DNA from 4 places in the Pseudomonas sp. HOU2 genome. Region 1 is predicted to be linked to each of the others. Evidence: predicted binding sites of a transcription regulator. Region 1 holds the regulator's gene; each other region holds the start of a gene.
What was found. The regulator FliA, encoded in region 1, starts transcription of late flagellar genes. The targets are predictions, from matches to a motif close to CTAAAGTTTNNNNNNNNNNNGCCGNTAA.
Positions count from the first base shown of each region.

Region 1 (5,629 bases):
CAAACAGATCAACCGGCAGATGTTCGCCTCGCCAAAAGCCCTGGCGGTGGCCGCTGGTTTGATGGCGGTCATGGGCCTTGTCCCGGGCATGCCGCACTTCTCGTTCCTGAGCATGGCCGCGCTGGCTGCCGGTGGCGCGTATCTGTTCTGGAAAAAGCAGAACGTCGCCAAGGTGCAGGCGCTGCAAGAGGTTCAGCGTCAGCAGGAACTGCTGCCGTCGCCGGCCCGCGCCATGGAAACCAAGGAACTGGGCTGGGACGACGTGACCCCGATCGACATGATCGGCCTGGAAGTCGGTTACCGCCTGATCCCGCTGGTAGATCGCAACCAGGGCGGGCAGTTGCTGGCGCGGATCAAGGGCGTGCGCAAGAAGCTCTCGCAGGATCTGGGCTTCCTGATGCCGACCGTACACATTCGCGACAACCTCGATCTGGCGCCGAGCGCCTATCGCCTGACCCTGATGGGGGTGATCCTCGCCGAAGCCGAGATCTACCCGGATCGCGAACTGGCGATCAACCCGGGGCAGGTCTACGGCACGCTCAACGGCATTACCGCCAAAGATCCGGCTTTCGGCCTCGAGGCGGTGTGGATCGAAGTCAGCCAGCGTGCGCAGGCACAATCGCTCGGTTACACCGTGGTCGACGCCAGTACCGTGGTCGCAACTCACTTGAACCAGATTCTGTACAAGCACTCCAGTGAGCTGATCGGCCACGAGGAAGTGCAGCAACTCATGCAATTGCTGGCCAAAAGCTCGCCGAAACTGGCTGAAGAGCTGGTGCCGGGGGTGGTTTCGCTGTCGCAGTTGCTCAAAGTGCTGCAGGCGTTGCTCGCCGAACACGTGCCGGTACGCGATATCCGCAGCATTGCCGAGGCTATCGCCAACAACGCCGCCAAGAGTCAAGATACCGCCGCCTTGGTGGCCGCAGTACGCGTCGGCGTATCCCGCGCCATCGTCCAAAGCATTGTAGGCACTGACTCCGAGCTGCCTGTGATCACCTTGGAACCAAGGTTGGAACAAATATTGCTCAATAGTCTGCAGAAGGCAGGACAAGGCTCTGAAGAGGGCGTTCTGCTGGAGCCAAGCATGGCCGAGAAGCTGCAGCGTTCGCTCATCGAAGCGGCGCAGCGTCAGGAAATGCAAGGTCAACCGGTGATTCTGTTGGTAGCAGGCCCGATCCGCGCGATGCTCTCGCGCTTCGGTCGCCTCGCAGTTCCAGGGCTGCACGTGCTGGCCTACCAGGAAATACCGGACAACAAGCAAGTGACCATCGTTGCGACAGTAGGGCCCAACGGCTGAGGTAGTGGTTTATGCAAGTTAAGCGTTTCTTTGCCGCCGATATGCGTCAGGCCATGAAGCTGGTTCGTGATGAGCTGGGCGCTGATGCCGCCATCATTGGCAACCGCCGCATTGCCGGCGGCGTCGAGCTGACGGCGGCGCTGGATTACAAATTGTCGGCGCTGGCGCCACGGGTTCCGAACATGGAGCTCGAGGACGAGCTGCGCAAGACCCAGTCGCGCATCGTTACCGCCCAGGCCGAGCTGAGCCTGCGTGGCGAAGCCGACGGCAACACCAATCGCCAGTTGTTCGCCGGGCTGCCGTTGACGGCCGGCCTGCCGCTGACCGCTGCCGAACCGTTGAGCGAACCGACTTACGCCGCCCCGGCGCGTCCGGCTCCGGCACCTGCACCGGCGGCCGCTGGTGTCGATCCGCGTGCGCTGGATTCGATGCGTTTCGAATTGAACAGTCTGCGTGAGCTGATGGAAGTGCAGCTCGGCACGCTGGCCTGGAATCAGCTGCAAGGCAGCCGTCCGGCCCAAGCCAATCTGTATCGCCGTCTGCAACGCATCGGTCTGTCCGGGCCGTTGTCGCGCGATCTGCTGGCGATGATCACTGACATCGAAGAACCACGTCAGGCCTGGCGCATGCTGCTCGCGCATCTGGCGCGAATGATTGCCGTACCGGAAGTCGAGCCGCTGGAAGAGGGCGGGGTGATTGCCATGGTCGGTCCGGCCGGCATGGGCAAGACCACCACCCTGGCCAAACTCGCTGCGCGCTACGTGCTCAAGTATGGCGCGCAGAACGTGGCGCTGGTCAGCATGGACAGTTTCCGTATCGGTGCCCAGGAACAGCTGAAGACCCTGGGGCGGATTCTCAATGTGCCGGTGACCCACGTCGATCCGGGCCAGTCGCTGGTGCAGGCGCTCGATCCGCTGCTGCGCAAACGCGTGGTGCTGATCGATACCGCCGGCCTGCAGGCCAGTGATCCGGCCCTGCGCATGCAACTGGAAAGTCTGGCCGGGCGTGGCATCCGTTCAAAAAATTATCTGGTGCTGGCAACCACCAGCCAGAAACAGGTTCTAACCGCCGCTTATCACAGTTACAAGCGTTGCGGGCTTGCCGGCTGCATCCTGACTAAACTGGATGAGACGGCCAGCCTTGGCGAAGTGTTGAGCCTGGCGATCAGTCATGAACTGCCGGTCGCGTACCTGACCGATGGCCCACGGATTCCGGATGATCTGCATCTGCCGCGCCGTCATCAACTGGTCAGCCGCGCCGTCAGCGTGCAAATGCAGGAAGAACCCAGCGAAGAAGCCATGGCTGACATGTTCGCTGATATCTACCACAGCCCGACCAAGCAGGTTGGCTGAGGTAATGAACAGTTTTTGTACCTACATCGATGGTCTGCCATGCATTGTTCCGGTTGTGAACGCGCAGCCAGTAATGTGGCCTCCGTCTATGCAAGACAAGGTAAAGAAATAACATGGGCAGCATGCATCCCGTACAGGTGATCGCGGTGACCGGCGGCAAAGGTGGCGTCGGCAAGACTAACGTGTCAGTGAACTTGTCTCTGGCGCTGGCAGAGCTTGGCCGTCGGGTCATGCTGCTGGACGCCGATCTGGGGCTGGCGAACGTCGACGTTCTGCTGGGGCTGACCCCCAAACGTACTCTGGCCGATGTGATCGAAGGCCGCTGCGAGCTGCGCGACGTGCTGTTGCAGGGGCCCGGCGGGATCCGCATCGTGCCGGCCGCCTCCGGCACCCAAAGCATGGTGCACCTGAGCCCGGCGCAACATGCCGGTCTGATTCAGGCCTTCAGCGACATCGGCGACAACCTCGATGTGCTGGTGATCGACACCGCTGCGGGTATTGGTGACTCGGTAGTCAGTTTTGTCCGCGCCGCCCAGGAAGTGTTGCTGGTGGTCTGCGACGAGCCGACCTCGATCACCGACGCCTACGCGCTGATCAAACTGCTCAACCGTGACTACGGCATGAACCGCTTCCGCGTCCTCGCCAACATGGCGCAGAGCCCGCAGGAAGGGCGCAATCTGTTCGCCAAGTTGACCAAGGTCACGGATCGCTTCCTCGACGTCGCCTTACAATACGTCGGCGCCGTGCCGTACGACGAAAGCGTGCGCAAGGCCGTGCAGAAGCAGCGAGCGGTCTATGAAGCCTTTCCGCGTTCCAAGTGCGCGCTGGCATTCAAGGCGATCGCGCAGAAGGTCGATACCTGGCCGCTGCCTGCCAACCCGCGCGGTCACCTGGAGTTTTTCGTCGAGCGCCTCGTGCAGCAAACGGCAGGGCCTGTGTTATGACCGCGAGCGGTATGAACTACTACAAGAAGTCGGCACGTGACGCGCAATACGAGTTGATCGAGCGTTACGCGCCACTGGTCAAGCGCATTGCCTATCACCTGCTGGCGCGCTTGCCGGCGAGTGTGCAGGTTGAAGACCTGATTCAGGCCGGGATGATCGGCCTGCTCGAAGTCTCGACCAAATACGACGCCAGCAAAGGCGCCAGTTTCGAAACGTACGCGGGCATCCGGATCCGCGGCGCGATGCTCGACGAAGTACGCAAAGGGGACTGGGCTCCGCGCTCGGTTCACCGCAACACCCGTATGGTCAGCGACGCAATTCGCGCAATTGAAGCTAAAACCGGCCGTGACGCTAAAGATCACGAGGTTGCGGCCGAACTCCAATTGAGTCTCGACGATTACTACGGGATTTTGAATGACACCCTGGGCAGCCGGCTGTTCAGTTTCGACGACCTGTTGCAGGACGGCGAACACGAAGGGCTGCACGAGGATGGCGCCAGTGCTCATCTTGAGCCGTCACGCGATCTGGAAGATGAACGCTTCCAGGCGGCGCTGGCGGACGCGATTGCCAATTTGCCGGAGCGTGAGCGACTGGTGTTGGCGCTGTACTACGACGAAGAACTGAACCTCAAGGAAATCGGTGAAGTCCTTGGCGTCAGTGAATCGCGGGTCAGCCAGTTACACAGCCAGTGCGCGGCCCGTTTGCGGGGGCGTTTGGGGGAGTGGCGAGCGCGCTGAAGGCAGTGTGGGGACACTGCGAACGAGGCTGGTGCGGTGATGAACGGCACCGGTCTTGCTCTGTTGTGCTCCAGACAGTCTTCGAGTGCTGCGCCGATTGATTGAAGTGGCGCGTCCAGGTGCTGGGCGCGTTTAAGACTGCTTGGAGGTCGAATTGAACAAAGACATGAAAATCCTCATCGTTGATGACTTCTCAACGATGCGGCGGATCATCAAGAACCTGCTGCGCGATCTCGGGTTCACCAACACCGTCGAGGCCGACGATGGCACGACCGCCATTCCGGTGCTCAACAGCGGCAGCATCGACTTTCTGGTAACGGACTGGAACATGCCGGGCATGACCGGTATCGACTTGCTGCGCCACGTGCGTGCCGATGAAAAACTCAAGCATCTGCCGGTGCTGATGGTGACCGCTGAAGCCAAGCGCGAGCAAATCATCGAGGCCGCTCAGGCCGGTGTGAACGGCTACGTGGTCAAACCTTTCACGGCTCAGGCGTTGAAAGACAAAATCGAGAAGATTTTCGAACGCATCGGCTGATGACGCGCGGGGGAGCTATGGAGCATAACGAATCTTCACAGGGCGATTTCGAGTCGACCCTGAAAAAACACGCGGTCGAACTGGTCGAGAGCCTTGAAAAAGGCAGGTTCGGCGACGCTGTGCAACTGATCCATGAGCTCAATCAGACCCGTGACCGCGGCCTGTATCAGGAAGTGGGCAAGCTCACACGCGAACTGCACAGTGCGATCGTCAATTTCCAGATCGATCCGCACATGCCGCAGGCCGAGGAAGTGTCGCAAATCACCGACGCCACCGAACGCCTGGGCTATGTGGTCAAGCTGACCGAAGCCGCGGCCAACCGCACCATGGATCTGGTGGAAAGCGCCACGCCGGTGGTCAATGGCCTGGCTGAAGAAGCCCAGGCGCTGAGCACCGATTGGGGCCGCTTCATGCGTCGCGAGGTCGGGGCTGAAGAGTTCCGCGAGCTGGCGCGCCGGGTCGACGGTTTTCTGTCACGCAGCAGCACGGACAACCGTGCGGTGTCGAGCAATCTGAACGACATCCTGCTGGCTCAGGATTATCAGGACCTCACCGGTCAAGTGATCAAGCGTGTGACCCAGCTGGTCACCGAAGTCGAAAGCAATTTGCTCAAACTCGTCCTCATGGCCAGTCAGGTGGACCGCTTTGCGGGCATCGAACACGACCGCGCCGCGATGCTTGCAGAAAAAGATCCACAAAAACATCTCTCGCAGGGTGAAGGTCCGCAGATTCATGCCGATAAACGAGAAGACGTTGTGTCC
Region 1 is NZ_CP160398.1:5,083,625-5,089,253, forward strand. Features, by position in the region: gene flhA (flagellar biosynthesis protein FlhA) at 1-1,297, shown strand, start outside; gene flhF (flagellar biosynthesis protein FlhF) at 1,309-2,649, shown strand; gene fleN (flagellar synthesis regulator FleN) at 2,763-3,593, shown strand; gene fliA (RNA polymerase sigma factor FliA) at 3,590-4,330, shown strand; gene ABV589_RS23045 (chemotaxis response regulator CheY) at 4,497-4,868, shown strand; gene ABV589_RS23050 (protein phosphatase CheZ) at 4,886-5,629, shown strand, end outside.

Region 2 (5,629 bases), 1.0 Mb from region 1:
TCGCCAGCATGTCCAGCGAGCCACGCGGCCGCTTGCGCGTGTCCTGTCCCACTGGTCTGGCGCGAGAAATGTTGCCGTGGGTGATCAGCGAATTCCTCGGCAAATTTCCTCAGGTGCAACTGGAGGTGGTGCTGCTCAATCGCCGGGTGGATCTGGTCGCCGAAGGCTTCGACGTGGCCCTGCGTGTACGCGAGCTGGGCGATGAAGATCCGTTGCTCGTGACTCGACGTCTGCGCCAGGCACAAATGGTCGTCGTCGCCAGCCCGGCCTTTGTCGAGGGCAAAACCATCACTCATCCGCAGGATTTGAAGAACCTGCCGGTGCTCGGCGCACTGGAGGCCGATCGCATGGTGCATGTGCGCTTGCTGGACGAGCAAGGCAACAGCGTCGAACTGAACATGGAGGCGCGGCTGGGCATCGATGACTTTATCGTGCGCAAAGCCTGTGTGCTGGCCGGCCAGGGTTTCACTCTGCTGCCGATGATGTATTGCGAAGCTGACCTTGAGAGCGGCGCGCTGGTGCAATTACTACCCGAATGGTCATTGCCCGGCGGCTGGTTGCAGGCGGTGTATCCGCATCGGCGCGGGGTAATGCCGGCGGTGCGGGCGTGGATCGATCACCTGGTCGAATCGTTCAATGCGTGCGGGGAGCGGTTGTTATGAACAAGGGAAAAATGAACGAAGCGGACGTCGCCGCCTTTTGCCTGGCCTTGCCGGGCGCGCGCGAGGATTACAAGTGGGGCGGTGTGCGGGTGTTCTCGATTGCCGGCAACAAGATGTTCGCCCTGCAAGGGTTGCGCGGGGACTCACTGGCGTTCAAGGTCGACAAGGATCTGTTTCTCGGCCATTGCGACCGCCCGGGTATTCACCCGGCCCCTTATCTGGCGCGGGCGCAGTGGATCATCATGCACCCGCCCTACCCGCTGGGCGCCGAGGAACTGCAGGGATTGCTGACGCGTTCGCACCAGTTGGTGGTGAGCAAGTTGCCGAAGAAAACCCAAATCGGATTACTGCTCTAACCCCCCCCCTGTAGGAGCTGCCGCAGGCTGCGATCTTTTGATCTTGCTTTTTAAAAGATCAAAAGATCGCAGCCTGCGGCAGCTCCTACAGAGGGATTTGTGGTGATTCAGAACAGTGACAGCAGGTTCGAACCGAGAAACAACTGGTCGATCCAGAACACCTGATGCAACGCCACAATGACCCAGAACAGAATCTGAAACGACACCTTGCGCGTCTTGTGCCGGAACACCTGTTGGGCGATCAGCGCACCGGGCCAGCCGCCGGCCAGTTCGAGTGCATGCAGGATGTTTTCCGGCGTGCGCCAGGCATCGGCGCGGGCCTTGCGCTTGTCTGCCCAGTACATGAAAAACGCCAGCACGCTGACCACGCCATAAGCCGTCAACGGCACTAGCGAGATGCCGCGCAGCCACATCGACAGAGAGCCGAACAGTGGCAGCGCGCAGACGATCAGCAGCACTGCGAGTTTCAGTTTCAGATGCTGAACGCCGCCACCGGATGGGCGTCCATCCGGGCGGCGCGCGCGGGAATCACTCATGGTTTGACCGCCGACCAGTCGACCCAGCCGAACTGCCAGGTCGCCAGAATCACCAGACCAAAAACAATCCGGTACCAGGCGAATGCCGCGTAACTGTGGCTGGCGATGAACTTGAGCAGACCGCGCACAGCAATCATGGCGAAGATGAACGCGGTGATGAAACCGATGGCGAACACCGGGAAGTCCGCCGGCACGAACAGCTGGCGATACTTGTAACCGGAGTACACTGCCGCACCGACCATGGTCGGCATCGCCAGGAAGAACGAGAACTCGGTCGCGGTCTTGCGCGACAGGCCGAACAACAGGCCGCCGATGATCGTCGAGCCGGAACGCGAAGTGCCGGGAATCATCGCCAAACACTGCGCGAAACCGACTTTCAGCGCGTCCTTCCAGGTGATCTCGTCCACGGTTTCGGCGTGCACTTCATGCTGGCGGCGTTCGGCCCACAACATGATCACGCCACCCACCACCAGCGCGGTCGCAACGGTGATCGGATTGAACAGGTATTGGTGGATCAGGTCGGCAAAAATCACCCCCAGCACCACCGCCGGCAGAAACGCGATCAGCAGGTTGGCGGTAAAACGCCGCGCACTCGGCTGGGTCGGCAAGCCGATCACCACGTCGAGAATCTTGCGGCGAAACTCCCAGACCACCGCGAGGATCGCGCCGAGCTGAATAATGATGTTGAACGCCATGGCCCGTTCGCCGCCGAAGTCGAGCAAGTCGGCAACAATGATCTGGTGTCCGGTACTGGAAATGGGCAAAAACTCCGTCAGCCCCTCTACAACTCCAAGAATCAGTGCCTGCAAGGCGGTCCAAAGATCCATCAGTCCCCCAAAGAGCGATACACGGTGGCATGCCCCGATAATATTTTTTACGTTCACTGCGATCAGCGTAGCTGTTTGTTGCTGTACCGATTCCGCGCACACAGCATCCACACGAAACGGTCAAAATTCCGTGAAATATCAATTTGGATTCAGGTTTTCACGCGCGGGGCCGAAATCCTAACAGACAAGCCTTAATAGTGCTGCGGCGTTATTCGACTTGGGTCGCGTATGCCTGACCACCCAAACGTGGTTGGATGCTGGCGTTGATTTATTACAAGAAAAAGAAATCGGAGTGACAGCGTTATGAACAGCTTGCGCAGTGTGTCGATCAGCCGACGCTTGTGGCTCATTTTGATTGTGGCCGTGGTCATGTTGTTGACCTTGGGCGTGTTGATGCTCAAGCAGATCCACGACGACCTGTACCACGCCAAGGCGCAGAAAACCCAGCATGTGGTGCAGACCGCCAGCGGCCTGCTGACCTACTACCACGACCTGGAAACTGCCGGCACCCTGACCCGCGACGCTGCGCAGAAACAGGCGCTGACCGCGATTCGCGGCCTGCGCTACGACCAGAGCGACTATTTCTGGATCAACGACCTCACCCCCGTGATGGTCATGCACCCGACCAACCCCAAACTCGAAGGCCAGAACCTCTCGGCGATCCGCGACCCGGACGGTTTCGCGGTGTTCAACGAGATGGTCGCGATCGCCAAAAGCAAAGGCGCCGGCATGGTCGATTACCGCTGGCCCAAGCCCGGTGCCAGCGAACCGGTGGCGAAAACTTCCTATGTAAAATTGTTCGAGCCGTGGGGCTGGGTGCTCGGTTCGGGCGTTTACGTCGATGATGTGCAGAGCGAGTTCCGGGGGCAGTTGATCAAGGCTTCGGTGATTGGTTTGGTGATCGCCGTGATCATGGCCTTGCTGGTAATTTTGATTGCCCGCAGCATCGTCCGTCCGTTGCAGGAAACCGTGAACGCCATGGCCAACATCGCCAGCGGCGAAAGCGATCTGACCCGCAGCCTCGACACCCACGGTCAGGACGAAGTCACGCAACTGGCGCATCACTTCAACGCCTTCACCGCCAAGTTGCGCCGGGTCATCGGTGACTTGCAGGTTTCGGCCAGTGCGCTCGGCCAGTCGTCCAGTGAACTGGGTAACGACGCGACCCAGGCCCAGCAGCGCAGCCAACAGCAATCGCAGCAGATGGAACTGGTGGCGACCGCGATCAACGAAGTGACTTACGGCGTGCAGGATGTGGCGAAGAACGCCGAACATGCTGCTGCGGAAATGCGCGATGCCGAAGCTCAGGCGCAGCAGGGTCAGATCAACATCGACGGCAGCCTGCAACAGATCGACAAATTGTCCGGAACCATTGATCAGGCGGTCGAAGTGATTCGCACCCTGGCAGCCGAAAGCACGCAGATCGGCAGTGTGCTGGAAGTGATCCGTTCGATTGCCGAGCAAACCAACCTGCTGGCACTCAACGCGGCCATCGAAGCGGCCCGCGCCGGGGAACAGGGCCGGGGCTTTGCGGTGGTGGCCGATGAAGTACGGTTGCTGGCGCAGCGCACGCAAAAGTCGACGGCGGAAATCCAGAGCATGATCGAACGCCTGCAGAATCATTCCGAAGCGGCGGTGAAAGTCATTGGCGACAGCAGCAAGGCCTCGCAACTGACCATCGAACAGGCGGGATTGGCCGGCGCGAGCCTGAATGCCATCGGCCAGGCCCTGCGCAATCTCAATGGCCTGAACGCCTCGATTGCCAGCGCCACGCTGCAACAGGCGCATGTGGTCGAGGACATCAATCAGAACGTCACCCAGGCGGCCGGCCTGTCTCACAGCACGGCGCTGGCGGCCGAGCAGTCGAGTGCGGCGAGCGTCAAGCTTGGGCAGTTGAGTGAACAGCTGAACCAATTGCTGCGCCAGTTCCGCGTCTGACACCGTTCCCCTGTAGGAGTGAGCCTGCTCGCGATAGCGTCGTATCAGTCAACCACAGAGTGGCTGACCCACCGCCATCGCGAGCAGGCTCACTCCTACAGGTTTTTCGGTACAATCCGCTCCCTCGTCAATTCCCCCAAGGAACCCCCATGTCCGGGCTTGAACTGTTTGCCGCCGCCCTCGGTGTGATCGCCGTGTGGCTGACGGTCAAACAGAATCCGTGGTGCTGGCCGATCGGCCTGGTCATGGTGTTGCTGTACAGCTGGATCTTCTATGACGTGAAGCTGTACTCGGACATGTTGTTGCAAGTGATTTACGCCGCGCTGCAAGTCTACGGCTGGTGGCAATGGACCCGCGCCGGGACGATGCATGACGGGCGCGACGTCACGCGTCTGGATCGGCGCTCGATCCTGCTCGGTCTGAGCGTAGGCGCCCTCGGCAGTCTGCTGCTCGGCGCGGCCATGGCGCACTGGACCGACGCGGCGCAGCCGTGGCTCGATGCTGCGCTGACGGCGTTCAGCCTGGTTGCGCAATTGTGGATGGCGCAGAAACGTCTGCAATGCTGGGCGCTGTGGTTCGTGCTGGATGTGATTTTCGTCGGCCTGTTCTTGTACAAAGGCCTGTACCTCACCGCCGCGCTGTATGCGCTGTTCACCCTGATCGCCTTGCAGGGCTGGCGTGAGTGGCGTGCCGATCCGGCGTTGCAGCGATGAAGGTGGTTGTCCTCACCGGCCCGGAATCCACCGGCAAAAGCTGGCTGGCCGCTGGCCTTCAGGAGCGCTTTGGCGGGCTGCGGGTGGACGAATACGTGCGCTGGTTCATCGAGCAGAATCCACGCGACACCTGCCTCAACGACATCCCCGACATCGCCCGTGGGCAGTTGCAGTGGGAGGATCAGGCTCGGGCGCAGCAACCGCCATTGCTGATTCTCGACACCCATTTGCTGAGCAACATCCTGTGGAGCCAGACCCTGTTTGGCGATTGCCCGGCGTGGCTGGAAACCGAACTGCTGGCCCGGCATTACGACCTGCACCTGCTGTTGTCGCCGGAGCAGATCGACTGGACTGACGACGGCCAACGCTGTCAGCCGCAGTTTAGCGAACGCATGGCATTCTTTCAGGCCACCCGCGACTGGCTGGAACAGCACGGGCAACCGTTGCAGATCATTCAGGGCAACTGGGATGACCGGCGGTTTCAGGCTTTCGAAGCAGTCGCGCGTTTGATGGCTGATTGACTTGGCAAACAGCTCCTTTCGGGACCCAAGTGTCCATTCCTGAAACACCCGATGCCGCGCAAAGCAGCCGTTTAAA
Region 2 is NZ_CP160398.1:56,464-62,092, reverse strand. Features, by position in the region: gene ABV589_RS00330 (LysR substrate-binding domain-containing protein) at 1-662, shown strand, start outside; gene ABV589_RS00325 (MmcQ/YjbR family DNA-binding protein) at 659-1,018, shown strand; gene ABV589_RS00320 (DUF1294 domain-containing protein) at 1,126-1,554, opposite strand; gene ABV589_RS00315 (undecaprenyl-diphosphate phosphatase) at 1,551-2,381, opposite strand; gene ABV589_RS00310 (methyl-accepting chemotaxis protein) at 2,685-4,319, shown strand; gene pnuC (nicotinamide riboside transporter PnuC) at 4,469-5,032, shown strand; gene ABV589_RS00300 (AAA family ATPase) at 5,029-5,553, shown strand.
Region 2: ABV589_RS00310 (methyl-accepting chemotaxis protein) is a predicted target of FliA. The motif match lies at 2,530-2,557, and genes of this name have one in related genera.

Region 3 (5,629 bases), 2.6 Mb from region 1:
CGCGACTGCCCAGGTCGATGGTGCGAATCGCCGTACCGCTGCTGTCGGTGATGGTGACCGTGCCGCCGGCAATCGACGACGGAACGGTGACCGAACCGGTCATGCCTTTGCTCGGGTCGTCCATCTGAACGCTGTTGGTCTGCACGATCACGTTGCGACCGACCAGCGACGACGCCTGCAAGGCTTGCGAGGAGTTGTAGTTGCCGGCCAGCGAACTGACGGTGCTGTTGAGGGTGGTAATGCCCTCAAGGCTGCTGAACTGCGCCAACTGCGCGACGAAGGCACTGTTGTCCTGCGGGTCGAGCGGATTCTGGTTCTTCAACTGGGTAACCAGCAGTTGCAGGAACGCGTCCTTGCCCAGGGCCTGGCCGCCGGTGGAGCTGTTCGTGGCCGAAGCAATGCCATCGGCGGTCGAACTGGTCTTTTTCGACGAGTTCGCCAGGATGTCATTCATGCTCAGGCTGCTGGTGGTATCGGTAACGCTCATGGCAGTCGCCCCTTATTACTGACCGAGGGTCAGTACCTTCTGCATCATGGTTTTGGCGGTGTTCATCATTTCGGCGTTGGTCTGGAACGACCGGCTCGCGGAAATCATGTCAGCCATTTCTTCCACCACGTTGACGTTCGGGTAGTAGACATAGCCCTTGGCATCAGCGGCCGGATGGTTCGGCTCGTAGCGCGCTTCGAGGTTGCTCTGGTCTTCGACCACGCCGAGTACCTGCACGCCCTGCCCTGCGGCGTCCTGGCTCTGGAACAGCGAGTTGCTGCCGGTGTTCTGGCCGCCCTGGAACATGGTGGCGAACACCGGGTGACGGGCGCGGTAAGTCTGATCGATGCTCGACGAAACGGTTTCGGCGTTGGCGATGTTCGAAGCCACGGTGTTCAGACGCGTGGTTTGTGCGCTCATGCCGCTGCCGGCAATGTTGAAAACGCTGGACAGGGACATGGATTACTCTCCGCGCAGGGCTGACACCAGCCCTTTGAATTTGCTGTTGAGCAGGGTGAAGCTGGCCTGGAAGCCGACTGCGTTTTCCGCGTAGTTCGACTGCTCAAGCTGAGCGTCCACGGTGTTCTGGTCGATCGAAGGCTGCATCGGCGTGCGATACATCAGCGACTCGTCGCCATTGCCCAGGCCTTCAGCTTCGATGTGACGGCTGTTGGTCATGTTCAGGGCAATGGTGCCGTTGGCGTTCTTCTGGGTCTGTGCTTCAAGCACTTTGGAGAAGTCCAGATCCCGAGCCTTGTAATTCGGGGTATCGGCGTTGGCGATGTTGTTGGCCAACACTTCAGCGCGCTGGGCGCGGAAGCCCAATGCCTTTTCGTGAATGCCGAGCGCTTTATCGAAGCTGATGCTCATGTCGGGAACCTTCGGGTGACCGGTTTTTCGTACCTGAGCTTTAGCAAGGCGCGTGCCAAACAGAACAACCCCCGTAAACCGGGGCTTTGCGGGGCATCGGCAAAGCGGCAATGCCAGAAAAGCGGCAACCGGTTTCCGCCGAATGCCGCTTTTCTGCCGCTTGACTGCCTTCTATCAGCCAACACTGAAACCCTGTGGGAGCGGGCTTGCCCGCGATGGCGGTATGTCTGGTTAATCTAAATCGACTGACACGACGCTATCGCGGGCAAGCCCGCTCCCACAGGGATTTGTGGTGTCAGGGAGAAATTCATCGGGCACAAAAAAACGGCAGGCCTTTGCGGGCCTGCCGTTTTTTGCTGTTGCCGATGCAATCACTTCGCCTGGTAGATGATCCCCGGGCTGCACTGGACCATCTGGTAATGATCCGGCAAACCGTTCAGCGCTTCGGAAGCGCCAAGGAACAGATACCCGCCCGGCTTCAGCGTGCTGTGAATGCGCAACAGGATGTCTTTCTTCACCTCGGCGGAGAAGTAGATCAGCACGTTGCGGCAGAACACGATGTCGAACTTGCCCAGACTCGCGTAGCTGTCGAGCAGGTTGAACGAACGGAATTCCACCCGGTTCTTGATCGGCGCCTTGATCACCCAGCGCCCCGGCCCTTTCGGGTCGAAGTAGCGCTGCAGACGATCGGCGGACAAACCGCGACCGATTGCCAGGCTGTCGTACTCGCCGGTCTTGCAGTTGGTCAGCATGCTGCCGGACAAGTCCGTGGCAACAATCTGCACGCCCATCTTCAACTGACCGAGGTTGCTGCGCTCGAACTCATCGATCGACATCGACAGCGAATACGGTTCCTGCCCCGACGAGCACGCCGCCGACCAGATCCGCAGACGCTGGTTGGGACTGGCCTTGATCGCCTCGGGCAGCACCTTGTTCTTCAAGACTTCAAACGGATAGGTGTCACGAAACCACAGGGTTTCGTTGGTCGTCATGGCATCGACCACCTGCTCGCGCAAACCGCTGCGCGGCTGGGTCTGGATGCGCTGTACCAGCTCACCCAGGGACTTGATGCCTTGCTGCTCCATCAGTTTGTTGAGACGGCTCGAGACCAGGTACTGCTTGTTTTCACCGAGCAAAATGCCACAGGCTTTTTCCAGGAAGACCCGGAATTGTTCGAAATCCAAATTACCCGTAGACAATGATGCCGCCTCTTAAATCGTGTTGACCGCCAGGGACAAAAGGTCCCTAGCTGATATCTGCTGCTTTGATCCGGTCGACTACCCGGGATGCCAGGTCATCAGGACGGAATTTGGCCAGGAAGTCATCGGCACCGACTTTCTTGACCATCGCCTGATTGAATACCCCCGACAACGAAGTATGCAGGATGATATGAAGCTTTTGCATGCGCGGGTCGCTGCGGATCTCCGCCGTCAGGGTGTACCCGTCCATCTCCGGCATCTCGATGTCGGAAATCATCATCAGGAACTCTTCTTCCGGCTTCTTGCCCTCATCGACCAGCTTGCGCAGGTAATCCAGTGCCTGCTTGCCGTCGTTCAGCGCCACCACCTCGACCCCGACCGTCTGCAGGCAACGCGTGACCTGCTTGCGCGCCACCGACGAGTCATCGACCGTCAACACCCGCAGCGACAACGCCTTGCTCTGGGTCTCGACATCCACCACGCCGACCGAAATCGCTTCCGGCGTCGGCGCGACTTCCGCCAGCACCTTCTCGACATCGATGATTTCGACTAACTGATTGTCGACCCGAGTCACAGCGGTCAGGTAGTGATCGCGACCCGTGCCCTTGGGCGGCGGATGGATCTCTTCCCAGTTCATGTTGACGATGCGCTCCACCGAGCGGACCAGGAAACCCTGGGTCTTGGTGTTGTACTCCGTGATGATCACGAACGGACTGTTCTTGTCTTTCAACGCCCCAGAACCGGTCGCCATTGCCAGATCAAGGATCGGAATGGTCGCCCCCCGGATATTCGCCACCCCGCACACGACAGGACTGGACTTGGGCATCAACGTCAGCGACGGGCATTGCAGCACTTCCCGCACTTTGAACACGTTGATTCCGTAGAGCTGCTGACCGTCGAGACGGAACAACAACAGCTCCAGGCGATTCTGCCCTACCAGTTGCGTGCGCTGGTTCACCGAATCCATTACACCAGCCATGCCCAGACTCCTACACCAACGCCAAGTGTTGTTGCGACGCACATTCATTGCTAAACGGCACGGCGCTTGCTTTTTAACTCGTATGAACGCTCAAACGACATTTTTCCGACGCCTGACCTCCCGCACCCGCAAAGCGCTGTGCGCGACGTCTGCCGTCTGCTTGTTTTTCGCTGGCAGCCCTGCCGGTGCTGATACGGTTACCTTGCCTGACATGCTTATCGGCGTCACCCAGGGCTTTCTTGAGTTCACCGTAGAAGACTATCTGGCTACCAGTCAAACGGAAGGTCGCTACGAAATCGAGGTCAACCAGCTCGACCCGCGTATGCGCATGCCTATGTGCGACAAGGAATTGACAGCGTCGCTGGAGAGTCCGGCACGCCCGCTGGGACGGGTTACGGTCAAGGTGCGATGCGAGGGAAGCTCGCCGTGGACGGTGTTCGTGCCCGCTCAAGTCCGCCTGTTTCGCGAGATTGTCACCACCACCCGCCCGCTGAAACGCGCCGGAATTATCGAGCCGCAGGACGTGACCTTGCGTGAACGCGACATCAGCCAGATCAATCAGGGTTTCCTGACGTCGGTGGATGAAGCCATCGGGCAGAAATTAACCCGACCAACGGTCGCCGATCAGGTGATCACTCTGGTGCATCTGGAACAGGCTGAAGTGGTGCGCAAGGGTGATCAGGTGGTCATCATCGCCCGCAGCGGCACACTCGCCGTGCGCATGCCCGGCGAAGCCCTGGCCAATGGCGGTCTGAAAGAACAGATCCGGGTGAAAAACCTCAATTCCAACCGGGTGATCAAGGCGCAAGTCATCGCACCGGGCCAGGTGGAAGTGGCCATGTAAAACGCTCAGGCAGAAAACTGGCGCCGATCTCGACGCTTCCCTAAACTGTGCCGAAGCAGAACACGCTTCGGCACATGCAGCTCATTGCAAAGTGAGCCTAAAGTTTTCCAGGGAATGGCCGAGAACATGGCAAGCGTCCAAATTCCCAGAGGTTTTTAACATGGTCATCGATTTCAGCCGTTTGAACAGCTCCTCGTCACTTACGGGCAGTACACGTACCAGCAACGCCAAGGAAACCGCCGAATCCGGCACCTCCGCGCCGCTGAATACCCAGGCCGAAACGGCCAGTACCGCAAAAAGCGGGGAATCGGTACACCTCAGCAATGAGGCTCAACAGTTGCAGAAGGTCACTGACAAGCTGCGCGATCAGCCTGCCGTCGACAAAGCCCGCGTGGCCGAGTTGAAAGCAGCGATTGCCGATGGCAGCTATAAAGTCGACAGCAACCGTGTAGCCAGCAAACTGCTCAACTTCGAAGCCCAGCGCTAGGCTTTTGCCGGCGCCAGGCTTTTGGACGCTTAGAACCCAAGGCCAGCCATGCACGACACTAATTTATTGCAACTGATCACCGACGACTTTGCTCCAGCTCAACAATTGCTGGAGTTACTGCAAACCGAGTCCCTCGCCTTGCACGGTCGCGACATGCCTTTGCTCGAAGATATTCTGGCGCGCAAACAGGCATTGATCATTCTGCTTGAACAGCATGGCCGCAAGCGCAGCGAAATCCTCGCCAGCCTCAACCTGCCGCTCGACCGTCAGGGCCTGGAGCAACTGGCCAGCCACTCGAGCATTGGCGACCAGTTGCTGGCTCAGAGCGACGTGCTGACCGACCTGATTGCCCAGTGCCAGGCGGCCAACGTCAAGAACGGCCAGTCGATCCAGATTCAACAGGCCGCCACGGCCAATCAGTTGAAAATCCTCACCGGGGGCGAGCCGCCAGCGTTGTATGACGCCTCGGGCACTTTCGCCAAACCCACCAAGCCGCGTACGCTCAGCCAGGCGTGAGCCATTCGACGTGCCTGCACTATCAACCCGCGAAACATGCTGGCAAAATGCTGGCTAGTCGTAGTCAAATTTTGTCTGGAGATTGAGAAAACGTGCCAAACGCCCTAAGCGCGGATGACAGTCCGCAGCCCCCAAAGGTGCTGACCACGCCCCTGGAAATCTCCAGCAACCTGCGCCAGCTGCAAGAAAGCCACGATCCGCTGATCATCACGTTCCATGAGCGCAGCCAGCGCTTTCAGAGCTACCT
Region 3 is NZ_CP160398.1:1,644,959-1,650,587, forward strand. Features, by position in the region: gene flgD (flagellar hook assembly protein FlgD) at 1-487, opposite strand, end outside; gene flgC (flagellar basal body rod protein FlgC) at 503-946, opposite strand; gene flgB (flagellar basal body rod protein FlgB) at 950-1,357, opposite strand; gene cheR (protein-glutamate O-methyltransferase CheR) at 1,729-2,556, opposite strand; gene ABV589_RS07375 (chemotaxis protein CheV) at 2,603-3,535, opposite strand; gene flgA (flagellar basal body P-ring formation chaperone FlgA) at 3,618-4,379, shown strand; gene flgM (flagellar biosynthesis anti-sigma factor FlgM) at 4,540-4,866, shown strand; gene ABV589_RS07390 (flagella synthesis protein FlgN) at 4,915-5,382, shown strand; gene ABV589_RS07395 (flagellar brake protein) at 5,475-5,629, shown strand, end outside.
Region 3: flgM (flagellar biosynthesis anti-sigma factor FlgM) is a predicted target of FliA. The motif match lies at 4,477-4,504, and genes of this name have one in related genera.

Region 4 (5,629 bases), 910 kb from region 1:
GCCAAGTCCCGCACGCGCCATGAAGGCCAGCGAGTGGTCGAAGGGCAGCGCCTGATGCAGTCGGCGAGCGATCTGTTTCTCGGCTGGACCACTGGTCCCAACGGTCGGCATTTCTATGTGCGGCAGTTGCGCGACATGAAGATCTCCGCCGAGCTGGAAAACTTCGACGCCGAAACCTTCGCCGCCTATGCCCGGGTCTGCGGCCGCGCACTGGCCCGCGCCCACGCCAAAGCCTCGGGCAATGCGGCGCTGATCAGTGGTTACATCGGCAAGGGTGATGCCTTGGCTGACGCACTGTTCAAATACGCCCGCAGTTACACCGCGCAGAACGAGCGCGACTTCGAACGCTTTCAGCAGGCCTGTCGCAAGGGTCGGCTGCGGGCACGTTCGGAAGCCGATTTCGCTGCGGATCACTTGCCTTGACGCGTTGCAGAGCGGTCGCCGCCGAGATGAATTTTTCTTCACTGCCCCCGTTCGATCAACACGGTACAGTCCGCTCGCTCATTCAAGAAACTACGGTTCGCCCGCGCTCTCCCGCGGGCTTTTTTTTGCTTGGCGTTTGCTGCCGGAGCGATACACCCAAGTGTCCTGCACGCCGTGCTGCTGCGATTGCCGCGCCTGTGGGTGAACCCTGATCAGCGCAAACCCCGCCGCTTCAGCCAGACGCTGACTGCGGGTGTTGGCCGACGATGTGGTCAGGTAAAAGGTGAACTCAGGCAGGCGCCTGACCAGTTGCTGGAGCACTTCGCGCATGTAGCCCTTGCCGGCAAACGCGCTGTGGGCCCAATAACCGACGACGTAGCGCTTGCGCCGACGCGGCACGAGGCCGATGCAGCCAACGACGGCTTTTCCGTCTTCAGTCACGATGAATAAGCGCCGCTCACCGGTCTCGCTGGCGAAATCATCCCTTGCTCGCAGCATGGACGACAGCGCCCGCTCCTCACTGGTGTGTTCAACCGCCCACTCTAGAAAAGGCGCATGCTCGCGGTAACTGGCGTTCAGCGCCTCCCGCATCGGAGCGACCAGCGCTGGGTCCGGCGCCCGAACACACAGTGCCAACCCATTTACCGTCAATGCAAACTCCATTGCTTGTTCCTCCAATCCCGGAAATGCCGCAGTCGATAACCCTGTGCACTCAACCAAAGAAATTTACAGGGCGCCAGTGCGGTTTGTTTTTTCCCGCCCCATGATCAATCCTGTCCCTCGACCCTGCCAACCGGAGCGCCCGATGTCACTGCTGAGCCTGCCCTGCCAACGCCTGACGCTCGCCATCCTCGCTCCGGAACAGGCCGAACTGGAAAGTGCGTTCTATGCACGCAACCAGCGCCACCTCGCGCCGTGGTCGCCGATTCGCACCACCGAATACTTTTCCACCGAGCAGATTCGTCGTCGGCTTGAAGTCCAGGCCAGTGCTTTCGAGGCCGGGCTGGCGATGCATTTCGCCCTGTTGACGGCGGATGGCGAGCAGATGATCGGCGCGTGCAATTTCAGCGGGATCATTCGCGGTGCGTTTCAGGCGTGTTATCTGGGTTATCACATTGATCACGCGCATCAGGGTCAGGGCCTGATGCGGGAAGGTCTGGAGGCCGGCATCGGCTACATGTTCGACACGCAGAACCTGCATCGGATCATGGCCAATTACATGCCCGGCAACGAGCGCAGTGCGCGCTTGCTGGAGCGCCTGGGTTTCGAGCGCGAGGGCTATGCCAAGGCGTACCTGAATATCGCTGGCCGCTGGCAGGACCATGTGCTGACGGCGCTGGTCAATCCGTTGTTTGAAACGCCGGAAAAGCGTTGGTCGCGTCAACTGGCGTGAGTTTCACAATTTGTTAAGCATTGGCGAAGTATGCTCAAGGCTCCTGCCCTTTCCGGTTGCCTGAAACCCATGCCGCGTGCCGCCACTTCACTGTTTCTACTCGCCGCCCTGCTGTTTTTTTTCGCTTTGGGTAACCACCAGTTGCAAGGCTCCACCGAGGCCCGGGTCGCCGGGATCGCCATGGAGATGCATCTGGATGATGACTGGGTGACGCCGCGCCTGTTCGGCGAACCGTTTCTGGAAAAACCACCGCTGAGCCTGTGGCTGGACGCCGGCGCCATGCGCGTGTTCGGCGTTTCGCCGTGGGCGGTGCGGCTGGCGTCGGCGGTGGCCGGGTTGCTCAGTGTCATGGTGCTGTACGGCATGTTGCGCCGCTTCGGTCGGCCGAAAGCGCTGGCATGGACAGCGGGGATTCTGCTGGCGACCATGGCCAGTTACTGGAGCAACGTGCGCGGGGTCGGCGAAGATGCGCTGCTGGCGCTCGGCGTGACCACCGCGCTGCTGGCGTTCTTTCAGGCGCAACGCGCACCGAACGCGGCTAACTCGCTGCTGTTTATCGTCGGCATCGCCATCGCCACTTTGAGCAAGGGCGTGCTGGGACTGGCGATGCCGGGGGTGGTGATTTTCGCCTACCTGCTGGCCGACAACCTGATCGACAAACGCCTGAAGGTCGGCGCCTGGCTGCGTCCCGGCCTGCTGACGGTGGTGGGTCTGATTCCGTTGCTGATCTGGCTCGCCGTGCTCTATCAGCGTGGTGGTTCGCACGCTGTCGCTGAAGTGCTGCTGACCAACAGCGTCGGCCGCTTCAGCGGCTCGTTCGTCGAGGCCGGGCATTACGAGCCGTTCTATTACTATCTGGCCAAACTGCCGGAAGCGTTCCTGCCGTGGAACATTCTGGTGTATCTGGGGCTGTGGCATTTCCGCAAGGCGCTGAAGGCCAACCGTTATCTGCTGTTTTTCAGCCTGTGGATCGTCGCGCAGTTCATCATGCTGACCCTGGCCTCGAGCAAACGCACGGTGTACCTGATGTCGATGACCCCGGCGGCGGCGGTGATCGCCGCGGAGTACGCGCGCGTGTTGTTCGAGCGCTTGCAGGCGCGTGAAACCGCCGACCGGTTTATCGGAAAAGTCGCGCGCCATCGTCAGGCGCTTGCCGCAGGATTGCTCACGGTGGTGATCGCCAGCTACCTCGGCGCGGCCCAGTGGGCATTGCCCAACGCCGACAAGGAACTGTCGTTCCTGCCGCTGACTGAACACATTCAGACCCTGCAAGCCAATGGTCAGCAGGTTGCGCTGTTCCAGGCCAATGAACGGGTCGGTGGCGCCAGCGTGTTCTACACCCAAAGCGTGCTCAAGGGTCTGGACACCGACGCGCAACTGCACGACTTCCTCAGTGCTTCACCCTCGAACGTCGCGGTGATCTCGGCAGATAGCGAACCCGTCCCACCACTCAAGGTGCTCAAGACCATGATGGTCGGGCGCCAGGCGTATTACTTCGTCGGCTACTAACATCCTTCGCGCCAGACAATAAAAAACCCGCCGTCGCTGGCGGGTTTTGTTTGCGCTGACGCTTGGCAAACGTCAGTTCATCGAGTGCTCACTGAGTGCCAGTCGGAGGCTTCGATGAAGCCAAGCACGCGCGGGTCCGCTTTGTTTGCGGCAGATACAAAAAGCGAGGAACCGTAGCCAGGATCAGAAACCGGTGAATTCAAGTCCTTCTCCAACTCCGCCATGCACTCACTGTGGGTCACCAGAATCAGATTGCGCCCCGGAAGCTTGTGCGCCAGCGCTTCCTGCAGGATGTGGCCCTTGCAACTGATCAGCCAGTCTTCGCCGCTGGCCGCGCGATTGAACATGTAACCGGCGGTCTGCACGGTGCGCAGCATCGGGCTGTTGTAGATGTCGGCGTTATTCAGGCCCAGATGCTCGAACTGTGCGCCGACACCAACCGCAACACTGCGCGAGCGGTCGGTGATGCCATCATCGCCACTCAGGCACGGCGCCGGCGAGTGATCGCAGCGCTCGACGTGACGCACCAGCACAATCATCTCGCCCTTGGCCCAACCGGCCGCCAGCGCCTTGGCACCGGACATATTGCCATGGGCCAGATCCGGCACCGCCGCCGGGGCGAGCAGCCACAGGGTCAGCGGAATCACCAGCAGCGATGCGCCAAGCACGGCCCAGGTATTGCGATAGCGGGCCAATCCGCTCAGGGATATCGAGCGTTTGACGCCGAACAGACTCAGTCTCAATTCCACATCGGGCCGCCTCGTCGGCATCCATCACAGTCAATTCGATGCGGCGAGGTTAGTGAAGCCGGCGTAAGCGGTCGGTGAAACGTATGTGAAAAAAGTCTTGAAGTGCCCTTGTTACAAATTCCGCCGGACAAAATCCTTTCAGCTCTCGTGTTTGCGGCCGATACAGTCCTGCTAACACCCTTGCTGGCTCAAAAAAACAACAATCTTCCAGCCTGACCGACGATCAAGTAGCTCTACGTTCCTGGAGGAATTGTGATGAATAGCTGGTTCGGCAACATCAGCGTGAACATGAAATTGGGCCTGGGCTTCGGCCTGGTCCTGGCCCTGACCTGCGTGCTGGCCCTGACGGGCTGGACCAGCCTCGGCGGCCTGATTGACCGCAGCAACTGGATGAGCGACATCACCCAGCTCAATGCCGGTCTGACCAAGCTGCGCGTGGTGCGCCTGCAATACATGCTGACCAACGGCGACGAAACCGCCGCGCAGAATGTACAAACCACCCTCGAAAGCTTCGCCGCGCAACAACAGGCGCTGATCAACAAGTTCAAGAGCCCGGAAAACGTCAAACTGCTGAAAGAGCAGGCCGCGACTATCGCCGAATACCAGACCTCGCTGAACAAGATGCGCAACGCCTACCGCACCGGCAACAGCGCCCGCGACGTGATGGGCACCAACGCCGACACCGCTTACAACCTGATCGAAACCATCAGCAAGCGCGTGCAGCAAATGGACATGAGCGAGCAGCGCTTCGAGCAGTTCCAGGCCATCACCCAGGCCAAGGAAGCCTTCATCCTCGCGCGCTATGAAGTGCGCGGCTACACCGCCACCACCAACGCCGAAACCGAGCAGAAAGCCGTCGGCCAACTGGACGCAGCGATCGCCAGCCTCAAGCAATTGAACGTGCATTTCGCCGCCACCCAGCAAGACGCCCTGCGTCAGCTGGAAACCGCCCTGAGCAACTACCGCAGCGCGTTGCAGGCCTACAAGAACGCCAACAGCGAAGCGGTGCAGGCGCGTAAGGAGATGACCGATCAGGGCACCGCGATCGTCAACACCAGCGAGCAGCTGTACCAGATTCAGCTCGACCGTCGCGACATCGAAAGCGCCCAGGCCCGTACTTTCCAGCTGATCAGCACCCTGCTGGCACTGCTGGTCGGTGTGATTGCCGCGGTGATCATCACCCGTCAGATCACCCGTCCATTGCAGGAAACCCTGGCCGTGGTCGAGCGCATTGCCAGCGGCGACCTGACCCAGAACGTCACCGTCACCCGCCGCGACGAACTCGGTGTGCTGCAACAGGGCATCGCGCGCATGGGCGTGACCCTGCGCGACCTGATCAGCGGCATCCGCGACGGCGTCACCCAGATCGCCAGCGCCGCCGAAGAACTCTCCGCCGTGACCGAGCAGACCAGCGCCGGTGTGAACAGCCAGAAGGTCGAGACCGACCAGGTGGCCACCGCCATGCATGAGATGACCGCCACCGTGCAGGAAGTCGCGCGCAACGCCGAAGAAGCCTCGCAAGCCGCTGCCGCCGCTGATGGCGAAGCCCGTGAAG
Region 4 is NZ_CP160398.1:4,177,864-4,183,492, reverse strand. Features, by position in the region: gene ABV589_RS18840 (DUF2252 domain-containing protein) at 1-423, shown strand, start outside; gene ABV589_RS18835 (GNAT family N-acetyltransferase) at 514-1,086, opposite strand; gene rimJ (ribosomal protein S5-alanine N-acetyltransferase) at 1,229-1,816, shown strand; gene ABV589_RS18825 (glycosyltransferase family 39 protein) at 1,847-3,325, shown strand; gene ABV589_RS18820 (histidine phosphatase family protein) at 3,403-4,074, opposite strand; gene ABV589_RS18815 (methyl-accepting chemotaxis protein) at 4,330-5,629, shown strand, end outside.
Region 4: ABV589_RS18815 (methyl-accepting chemotaxis protein) is a predicted target of FliA. The motif match lies at 4,211-4,238, and genes of this name have one in related genera.